Regions from separate parts of the Anaerobacillus sp. 63XJN7_4_ISO-PGPR-S23-413 genome, predicted to be linked through region 2. Evidence: a T-box and tRNA genes for the amino acid it is inferred to sense, from the RefSeq annotation. Region 2 holds a T-box; the other holds one or more tRNA genes.
What was found. A T-box is a leader RNA that pairs with one kind of tRNA and senses whether it is charged. The one in region 2 lies ahead of pheS (phenylalanine--tRNA ligase subunit alpha), so its partner is inferred to be a tRNA-Phe.

Region 1: it encodes a tRNA-Phe, which carries the amino acid that the T-box ahead of pheS (phenylalanine--tRNA ligase subunit alpha) is inferred to sense. The anticodon was not compared.

What each region holds. Positions count from the first base shown of each region.
Region 1 covers NZ_CM149688.1:476,936-481,328, reverse strand. Annotated here, with positions in the region: gene AC0VYO_RS02710 (B3/B4 domain-containing protein) at 1-83, shown strand, start outside; gene yvfG (protein YvfG) at 355-576, shown strand; gene AC0VYO_RS02700 (DsbA family oxidoreductase) at 616-1,317, opposite strand; tRNA gene AC0VYO_RS02695 (tRNA-Leu) at 1,505-1,589, opposite strand; tRNA gene AC0VYO_RS02690 (tRNA-Leu) at 1,624-1,713, opposite strand; tRNA gene AC0VYO_RS02685 (tRNA-Cys) at 1,741-1,815, opposite strand; tRNA gene AC0VYO_RS02680 (tRNA-Gly) at 1,825-1,899, opposite strand; tRNA gene AC0VYO_RS02675 (tRNA-Gln) at 1,909-1,983, opposite strand; tRNA gene AC0VYO_RS02670 (tRNA-His) at 1,988-2,063, opposite strand; tRNA gene AC0VYO_RS02665 (tRNA-Trp) at 2,080-2,153, opposite strand; tRNA gene AC0VYO_RS02660 (tRNA-Tyr) at 2,161-2,245, opposite strand; tRNA gene AC0VYO_RS02655 (tRNA-Thr) at 2,316-2,391, opposite strand; tRNA gene AC0VYO_RS02650 (tRNA-Phe) at 2,396-2,471, opposite strand; tRNA gene AC0VYO_RS02645 (tRNA-Met) at 2,488-2,564, opposite strand; tRNA gene AC0VYO_RS02640 (tRNA-Asp) at 2,723-2,798, opposite strand; tRNA gene AC0VYO_RS02635 (tRNA-Val) at 2,807-2,882, opposite strand; tRNA gene AC0VYO_RS02630 (tRNA-Glu) at 2,905-2,979, opposite strand; tRNA gene AC0VYO_RS02625 (tRNA-Ser) at 3,003-3,094, opposite strand; tRNA gene AC0VYO_RS02620 (tRNA-Asn) at 3,096-3,170, opposite strand; rRNA gene rrf (5S ribosomal RNA) at 3,180-3,296, opposite strand; rRNA gene AC0VYO_RS02610 (23S ribosomal RNA) at 3,543-4,393, opposite strand, start outside.
Region 2 covers NZ_CM149688.1:2,994,056-2,998,448, reverse strand. Annotated here, with positions in the region: gene AC0VYO_RS15830 (dUTP diphosphatase) at 1-43, shown strand, start outside; gene AC0VYO_RS15825 (M42 family metallopeptidase) at 124-1,209, shown strand; gene sspI (small acid-soluble spore protein SspI) at 1,250-1,456, opposite strand; gene AC0VYO_RS15815 (TrmH family RNA methyltransferase) at 1,595-2,347, shown strand; T-box leader at 2,402-2,627, shown strand; gene pheS (phenylalanine--tRNA ligase subunit alpha) at 2,693-3,727, shown strand; gene pheT (phenylalanine--tRNA ligase subunit beta) at 3,755-4,393, shown strand, end outside.

The DNA of each region.
Region 1 (4,393 bases), 1.8 Mb from region 2:
AAGGTGAAAAGCTTGTAACTGCCTCAGCAGAAATGTTTAATCAAATTCACGGAGGAGACTTCTTAAGCGGGGTTTCAAGTTAAAGAAAGCAAACATAAAAAAACGCAACGCTTCGTTAATTTTAACGAAACACTGCGTTGGGTAAATGGTGAAAATTCGAGGAATTTCTACAATCCTCGCTGATGTAGATAGAATACCACAGAACATATGAAAGAAACAACACATTTTTCATATTTTCTTTACAAACGTCTCTCATCACGACAGAGCTAATAGAATTTTACTCTTCATAATCCGTTTGACGTCCTGATGACGATCACCCTATAATCAGAATGACAGACAGAAAGGAGAAATCATATGGAACCATTCTCAACACCATTTTTCGAAGAAAATTTTCGCCAATACATACAAAAGAATCGTGATGTATTTTCAAAATTAGAAGCAATGAATAGCTATTATCGATCAGTTGTTTCATCAATGATCTATGACAACCTTAACAAAAACTCAGAAATAGTTCGTCGCATTCGCAACCTTGATTCAGCTTACAAAACGATTAAACAAGAAAATACAGACGCATAAGAAAAAGCTCTCTTTACAATAAGAGAGCTTTCTTACGTTTTATTTAGGAAGATCACAAGAGTCAGCAGAACACGCTTCTGCATTGCCACCAACTACTTCAAGCTTATTTCCTTCTCCCCAGGCCTTCTCAACGGCCTGTTCAAACATTTCAACAGGCTGAGCACCTGACACGGCATATTTACCGTCAAATACAAAGAACGGTACGCCCTGAATGCCAAGCTGACTTCCCATAGCTTCATCGTTGCGAACTTCTTTCGTAAATTCTTCAGTCCCTAGCATACGTTTTATATCCGCAGCGTCTAGCCCAAGTTCTTCACCAAGTGATGCAAGCGTTTCATGATCACCAATATTTTTCGATTCGGTAAAGAAGGCATAAAAGAGACGTTCTGACATTTCATTACTTTTACCATGCTCTGTCGCATAGTGAACAAGACGATGAGCATCAAATGAATTCGTTGGAATCATTTTATCGAAATCATACGTTAGGTTTTCTCCAGCAGCTTGCTGCCTCATATTCTCACACATACCCTGAGCTTGTTCTAGACTGACATTGTATTTCCCTGCTAGAAGCTCAGCCATGCTTTCCCCATCCGATTCTTTCGCATTAGGATCAAGTTCAAAGCTTTTAAAGACAACTTCTACTTGATCACGCTGTGGAAAAGCCTGAAGCGCACTTTCAAGACGTCTTTTTCCTATATAACAAAATGGACAAACGAAATCGGACCATACTTCAATTCTCATCGAATCACTCTTTCAGTAAATTGTTTTATCTATCTTATACTTGTATTTTATCACCTCTACTTTTAAATGAGCAGGAATTTGCTCAGTGAGTCATTGAAAACTAGTGATATCAAATAAGAGAAGGAATTAAAAAGAATACAAAAAAGACTTCAACGAGAACGTTGAAGTCTTGTAATAACGTATGTAATGGTACCGGTGGTCGGGTTCGAACCGACACTCCTCTCGGAACACGATTTTGAGTCGTGCGCGTCTGCCAATTCCGCCACACCGGCAAAATACCATATTCAATTCAGGCAGAAAAATAAGTGGTGCCGGAGGCCGGGCTCGAACCGGCACGGAGGTACACCCTCCGCAGGATTTTAAGTCCTGTGCGTCTGCCAATTCCGCCACTCCGGCAGGACTTTTAAGAAAAAATATTAAGATTGGAGGCGGCACCCGGATTTGAACCGGGGCGTAAGGGTTTTGCAGACCCGTGCCTTACCACTTGGCTATGCCGCCTTTTTAAAATGGAGCGGAAGACGGGATTCGAACCCGCGACCCCCACCTTGGCAAGGTGATGTTCTACCACTGAACTACTTCCGCAACAAAAAATGGCTGGGCTAGCTGGATTCGAACCAGCGCATGACGGAATCAAAATCCGTTGCCTTACCGCTTGGCTATAGCCCAAAAATGGGGCGGCTGATGGGAATTGAACCCACGAATGCCGGAATCACAATCCGGTGCGTTAACCACTTCGCCACAACCGCCATAAAGATTTAAAATTGGCAGGGGTAGTAGGACTCGAACCCACACCGGAGGTTTTGGAGACCTCTGTTCTACCTTTAAACTATACCCCTATCAAGATGGTGGAGGGGGACGGATTCGAACCGCCGAACCCTGAGGGAGCGGATTTACAGTCCGCCGCGTTTAGCCACTTCGCTACCCCTCCAAATTGACAATTACCATTGTAATACACATTTTATGAAAGTGCAATGGAATTTGATCTCATTTCGAGAAAATGGTGCCGGCCAGAGGACTTGAACCCCCAACCTACTGATTACAAGTCAGTTGCTCTACCAATTGAGCTAGACCGGCAACATGGTGGCTCCGGACGGAATCGAACCGCCGACACGTGGATTTTCAGTCCACTGCTCTACCGACTGAGCTACAGAGCCATGTTTAAAATATAATTGGTTGCGGGGGCAGGATTTGAACCTGCGACCTTTGGGTTATGAGCCCAACGAGCTACCGAACTGCTCCACCCCGCGATAATGTGAATGTAATTATGCTGCACCTGCTCATTACGCTGTGCACTGTTTCTTTCTCTACAAGGTTATGCTTCGAAGCGTATCCGTAGAAACAACTCGTTGCTGTTTCAAGGAAGTATCGCTTGTTGCTCCACCCCACGATAATGTTAAAATATAAATGGCGGTCCCGACGAGAATCGAACTCGCGATCTCCTGCGTGACAGGCAGGCATGTTAACCGCTACACCACGGGACCTTAGATAATGGTGGAGGATGACGGGCTCGAACCGCCGACCCTCTGCTTGTAAGGCAGATGCTCTCCCAGCTGAGCTAATCCTCCACAAAGTAGAAATGATATATAATGGTGACCCGTACGGGATTCGAACCCGTGTTACCGCCGTGAAAGGGCGGTGTCTTAACCGCTTGACCAACGGGCCCTTGCTGCTATTATGTATGCTAGTGGCGGAGAGCGAGGGATTCGAACCCTCGAGACGGCTTTGACCGTCTACACGATTTCCAATCGTGCTCCTTCGGCCACTCGGACAGCTCTCCATGGCTCCACAGGTAGGATTCGAACCTACGACCGATCGGTTAACAGCCGATAGCTCTACCACTGAGCTACTGTGGAATAATATCAGCCTGGCAACGTCCTACTCTTGCAGGGGGAGATCCCCCAACTACCATCGGCGCTGAAGAGCTTAACTTCCGTGTTCGGCATGGGAACGGGTGTGACCTCTTCGCCATCATTACCAGACTAAGGACTGGATTTCACTTTCGTGATTTACCAGCGACAAAATATATCATACTATATTCCATCATGTTTTTCAAGGAAAATTTTATTCCCTGAAAACTAGATAGCACGCACAACTTTCCAATATGTCCAGCTACGTAAGCCAAATCCTCGATCGTTTCACCTTTTAATTCTGACGCATAAAGCGCGTCTGACTCAAAAGCCTCCAACGCTTGTCGGATTTAAACGGCTTACTTCGCTTTTCGTTTTTAGGTTAAGCCCTCGATCGATTAGTATTCGTCAGCTCCACGTGTTGCCACGCTTCCACCCCGAACCTATCTACCTCATCATCTCTAAGGGATCTTACCAGCTTCATGCTGTGGGAAATCTCATCTCGAGGGGGGCTTCATGCTTAGATGCTTTCAGCACTTATCCCTTCCACACGTAGCTACCCAGCTATGCTCCTGGCGGAACAACTGGTACACCAGCGGTGTGTCCATCCCGGTCCTCTCGTACTAAGGACAGCTCCTCTCAAATTTCCTGCGCCCGCGACGGATAGGGACCGAACTGTCTCACGACGTTCTGAACCCAGCTCGCGTACCGCTTTAATGGGCGAACAGCCCAACCCTTGGGACCTACTTCAGCCCCAGGATGCGATGAGCCGACATCGAGGTGCCAAACCTCCCCGTCGATGTGGACTCTTGGGGGAGATAAGCCTGTTATCCCCAGGGTAGCTTTTATCCGTTGAGCGATGGCCCTTCCATGCGGAACCACCGGATCACTAAGCCCGACTTTCGTCCCTGCTCGACTTGTAGGTCTCGCAGTCAAGCTCCCTTGTGCCTTTACACTCTGCGAATGATTTCCAACCATTCTGAGGGAACCTTTGGGCGCCTCCGTTACACTTTAGGAGGCGACCGCCCCAGTCAAACTGCCCACCTGACACTGTCTCCGCACCGGATCACGGTGCTGGGTTAGAATGTCAGTACAGCCAGGGTAGTATCCCACCGACGCCTCCATCGAACCTGGCGGTCCGACTTCTATGGCTCCTACCTATCCTGTACAAGCTGTACCAAAATCCAATATCAGGCTACAGTAAAGCTCCATGGGGTCTTTCCGTCCTG
Region 2 (4,393 bases):
AAAAAATAAAGTGAATCATACTCGACAGGATCAGGGATATTAGATTCAAGAGTCCTCTGAATTGTGAAATATTTCGGAAACCGTTATAATGAACAGAGAATACATATCAAGGAGGCAATACATATGGCTAAGCTAGACGAAACGTTGCAGATGCTGAAAGAACTCACTGATGCGAATGGCGTACCAGGTAACGAACGTGAACCTCGTGAAGTGATGAAGAAGCACATTGAATCTCTTTCAGATGAAATCATGTATGATAATCTAGGCAGCTTAATTGCGGTTAAAAAAGGTAAAGCAGAAGGCCCAAAAATTATGGTTGCAGGTCACCTCGATGAGATTGGCTTTATGGTAACGCGTATTGATGATAAAGGCTTTCTTTATTTCCAAACAGTTGGCGGCTGGTGGGAGCAGGTTATGCTTGCACAGCGTGTTAACGTCATGACTCGTAATGGTAACATTATGGGCGTCATCGGTTCTAAACCACCACATATTCTTCCTCCTGAACAGCGTAAGAAATCGGTCGACAAGAAGGATATGTTCATTGATATTGGTGCTTCAAGCCGAGAAGAGGCTATGGAATGGGGCGTTAAGCCGGGAGATTCTGTTGTTCCAGTTTGTGAATTTACTGTTATGAATAACGAAAAAATGCTTATGGCGAAAGCATGGGATAACCGTATTGGCTGTGCTATTGCGATCGAAGTACTTCGTAAGCTAAAAGGAGAAGAGCATCCTAATACTGTCTACGGCGTTGGTACGGTACAAGAGGAAGTAGGTCTTCGCGGAGCGACTACGGCTACAAACATGATTAAGCCTGATATCGGCTTTGCGGTTGACGTTGGTATCGCTGGTGATACTCCTGGAGTAAGTGATAAGGACGCTCAATCCAAAATGGGGAAAGGTCCTCAAATTATTATGTATGATGCTTCAATGGTCGGTCACAAAGGTCTTCGTGACTTTGTAACAGATACAGCTGATGAGAACAATATTCCTTATCAGTTTGACTCTATTGCAGGCGGTGGGACAGATTCAGGTAAAATTCATTTAACAGCAAATGGAGTACCTGCACTTTCCATCACAATTGCCACACGCTATATTCATACTCACGCAGCGATTCTTCATCGTGACGATTTTGAGAATGCAGTTAATTTGATTGTTGAAGTGATTAAAAAGCTTGATGCTGATACTGTGAAAGAAATTATCTTTAACTAGAACACAAAATCCGGTGGCTCTTGCCACCGGATTTTGCTTGTTAATTTACACCCTGTGCCATATAAGAGAGCATTTGCTCTCGCTCATTTTCTGGTGCTTCTTTCCAAAGAATTTCGAAAAGAACACCAAGCCCAGGGAGCATTTTCTCTTCTCCGCTTTGCATGGCGTCGAGGATTGTCGCTTCGAGTTGCTCCTCGTTGTTGCCATTAATATTAGCGAGAATCGCTTTGCGTAAGTTAAGGTCCATACTTTCCACCTCACCTTTCTCATTCGCTTGTTGGTTCAAGCCTCATTAGTATGAGCGAATTGAAGAAATTTCATGAGTTTTATTGGAATCTTCCCTTTCAACCCTTTATAATGGAAACATTGAAAACTGAAGGAGAGCATAATGATTATCGAATCCGCTAAAAATCAAAAAGTGAAAGATTGGAAAAAACTTCAGACGCGAAAGGGTAGAGAGAAAGCTTTCTCTTATATCATTGAAGGTCCACATATTGTAGAAGAAGCTGCAAAGGCTGAAGCTTCAATCACAGAATTGATTGTGACAGAAGGCACTGACTTATCTGCTTATCCGTTTAAAGAGCTTCCTGTTGTCTATACTGTTACGGAGAAAGTGATGCAAGAACTAACGGATACAGAAACACCACAGGGGATTATGGCCGTTTGTAAAATGGTTGAGCCTGAACTACCTCGTCATGGCAAACTATTATTACTGGACGCTATTCAGGATCCCGGTAATTTGGGAACGATTATTCGAACTGCAGATAGTGCTGGATACGACGGCCTTCTACTTGGACATGGAACCGTTGATGCTTATAACAGTAAGGTGCTTCGATCCACCCAGGGATCTATTTTTCATCTTCCTGTAATAAAAGGGGACTTGGTGACAGAAGTTCAGAAATTAAAAGAAGCTGGCATGCTTATATACGCAACAGAAGTGAGTGGAGGAACGCCATATCAAGAGCTTGATTCATCTTCTCAGTTTGCTGTCATTCTTGGAAACGAAGCAAACGGTGTATCAGACGAGCTTCAACGTTTAGCAGACGAGAACGTGTATATTCCGATATATGGTAAAGCAGAGTCGTTAAATGTCGCCGTTGCAGCAGGAATTCTGATGTATGGATTGTTACCTTCATAATAAGGCTTGCGGATATAGCGATTTTTTTCTATAATTAAAAGCAACTTATATATGTTAAAAACAATGATGGAGAGTAGTAAGCTGCCGCTGCCTTTGCAGGGAGGAAATGCCGAGACTGAAAGCATTTCTATTGGGACGCTGCCGAATTCGCTCTGGAGTTGCCGCTTTGTTCGTTCGAAAGCGGATCGGTTTACAAGCCGTTATTCTTTGCTTAAGGCTGATAGGTGTACTCTATCGGTGAATTAGGGTGGTACCGCGAAATCAAATCTTCGCCCCTTTCTGGGGAGCGAGGATTTTTTTATTGCAAAAAGAAGCAAACACGAAAATGAAGTGGAGGTTGAAAAGATGCAAGAGCGTTTACAAACGTTGAAAGAAGAAGCACTATCAGAAATTCAGCAAGCTTCTTCAATGAAAGAAGTGCAGGATATCAAAGTGAAATACCTTGGAAAAAAAGGTCCAATTACAGAAATTTCTAAAGGTATGGGGAAATTGTCTAAAGAAGAACGTCCGAAAATGGGGCAGCTCGTTAATGAAATTCGCTCAGCGATTTCGGATCAATTAGAGGAGAAAGTGACTCGCTTAGAAAAAGCAGCCGTAGAAGAACGATTAAAGAAAGAAACGATCGATATTTCTCTGCCGGGTCGGCCAATTAAGAGAGGAAATCATCACCCACTAACGAGGGTAATCGAAGAAATTGAAGACCTATTTCTTGGTATGGGATTCTCGATTGCGGAAGGACCAGAAGTTGAAACCGATTATTATAATTTCGAAGCGTTAAATCTTCCTAAGGATCATCCGGCTCGAGATATGCAGGATTCATTCTATATAACTGAAGAAACGCTATTAAGAACGCATACCTCTCCAATGCAAGCTAGAACGATGGAGAAGTTAAATGGAGAAGGTCCTGTTAAAATCATCGTGCCCGGTAAAGTTTATCGCCGTGATACAGATGATGCAACACACTCCCATCAGTTTATGCAAATTGAAGGACTAATGGTTGGTGAGAATGTTCGCATGAGTGATCTAAAAGGTGTGCTCCAATCATTTGCGAAGAAAATGTTTGGAGAAGAACGTGAAATCCGTCTTCGCCCAAGCTTCTTCCCATTTACTGAGCCTTCTGTGGAGATGGATATTTCTTGCTTTAATTGTGGCGGGAATGGCTGCTCTGTATGTAAAGGAACCGGATGGATAGAAATTCTTGGAGGCGGTATGGTACATCCGAATGTACTTCGCATGTCCGGCTTCGATCCTGAGAAAGTCACTGGGTTTGCATTTGGTATGGGACCAGAACGGATCGCTATGCTGAAATATGGTATTGATGACATACGTCATTTCTACACGAATGACAGCAGATTTATTAAACAATTTAATTCACTATAATATGATTGGAAGTTAGGAGGAGAAAACATGCTCGTATCAATGAATTGGCTACAGCAGTATGTAGATTTAGATAGTTACTCAGCTGATGAACTAGCAGACCTGATTACTAAGGGTGGTATTGAGGTTGAAACAGTCGAAAAGCTTAATAAAGGAATTACCGGCGTGGTTATTGGTCACGTTCTTGAATGTCAGCAACACCCTGATGCTGATAAGTTGAATATTTGTCAGGTGAATGTTGGTGAAGAAGAGCCGGTCCAAATTATTTGTGGAGCACCAAATATTGCTCAAGGACAGTACGTAGCTGTAGCAAAAGTTGGGGCTGTACTTCCAGGCAATTTTAAGATTAAGAAAGCAAAACTTCGCGGTGAAGCTTCTCATGGTATGATCTGCTCACTTCAGGAGCTTGGAATTGAAAGTAAACTTGTATCGAAAGAGTATGCAGACGGAATCTTTGTATTTAGTGAAGACGTGACACCTGGTGAAGATGCGCTTGAATACTTGAATCTAAATGATGAAGTTCTTGAGCTAGGTCTTACTCCAAACAGAGCTGATGCGATGAACATGATCGGCGTCGCTTATGAAGTTGGGGCAGTATTGAATCGCTCAATTGAGCTTCCGTCTCCAGAGCTTGTTCGCTCGGATGAAGACGTTGAAGAGTATGTGTCA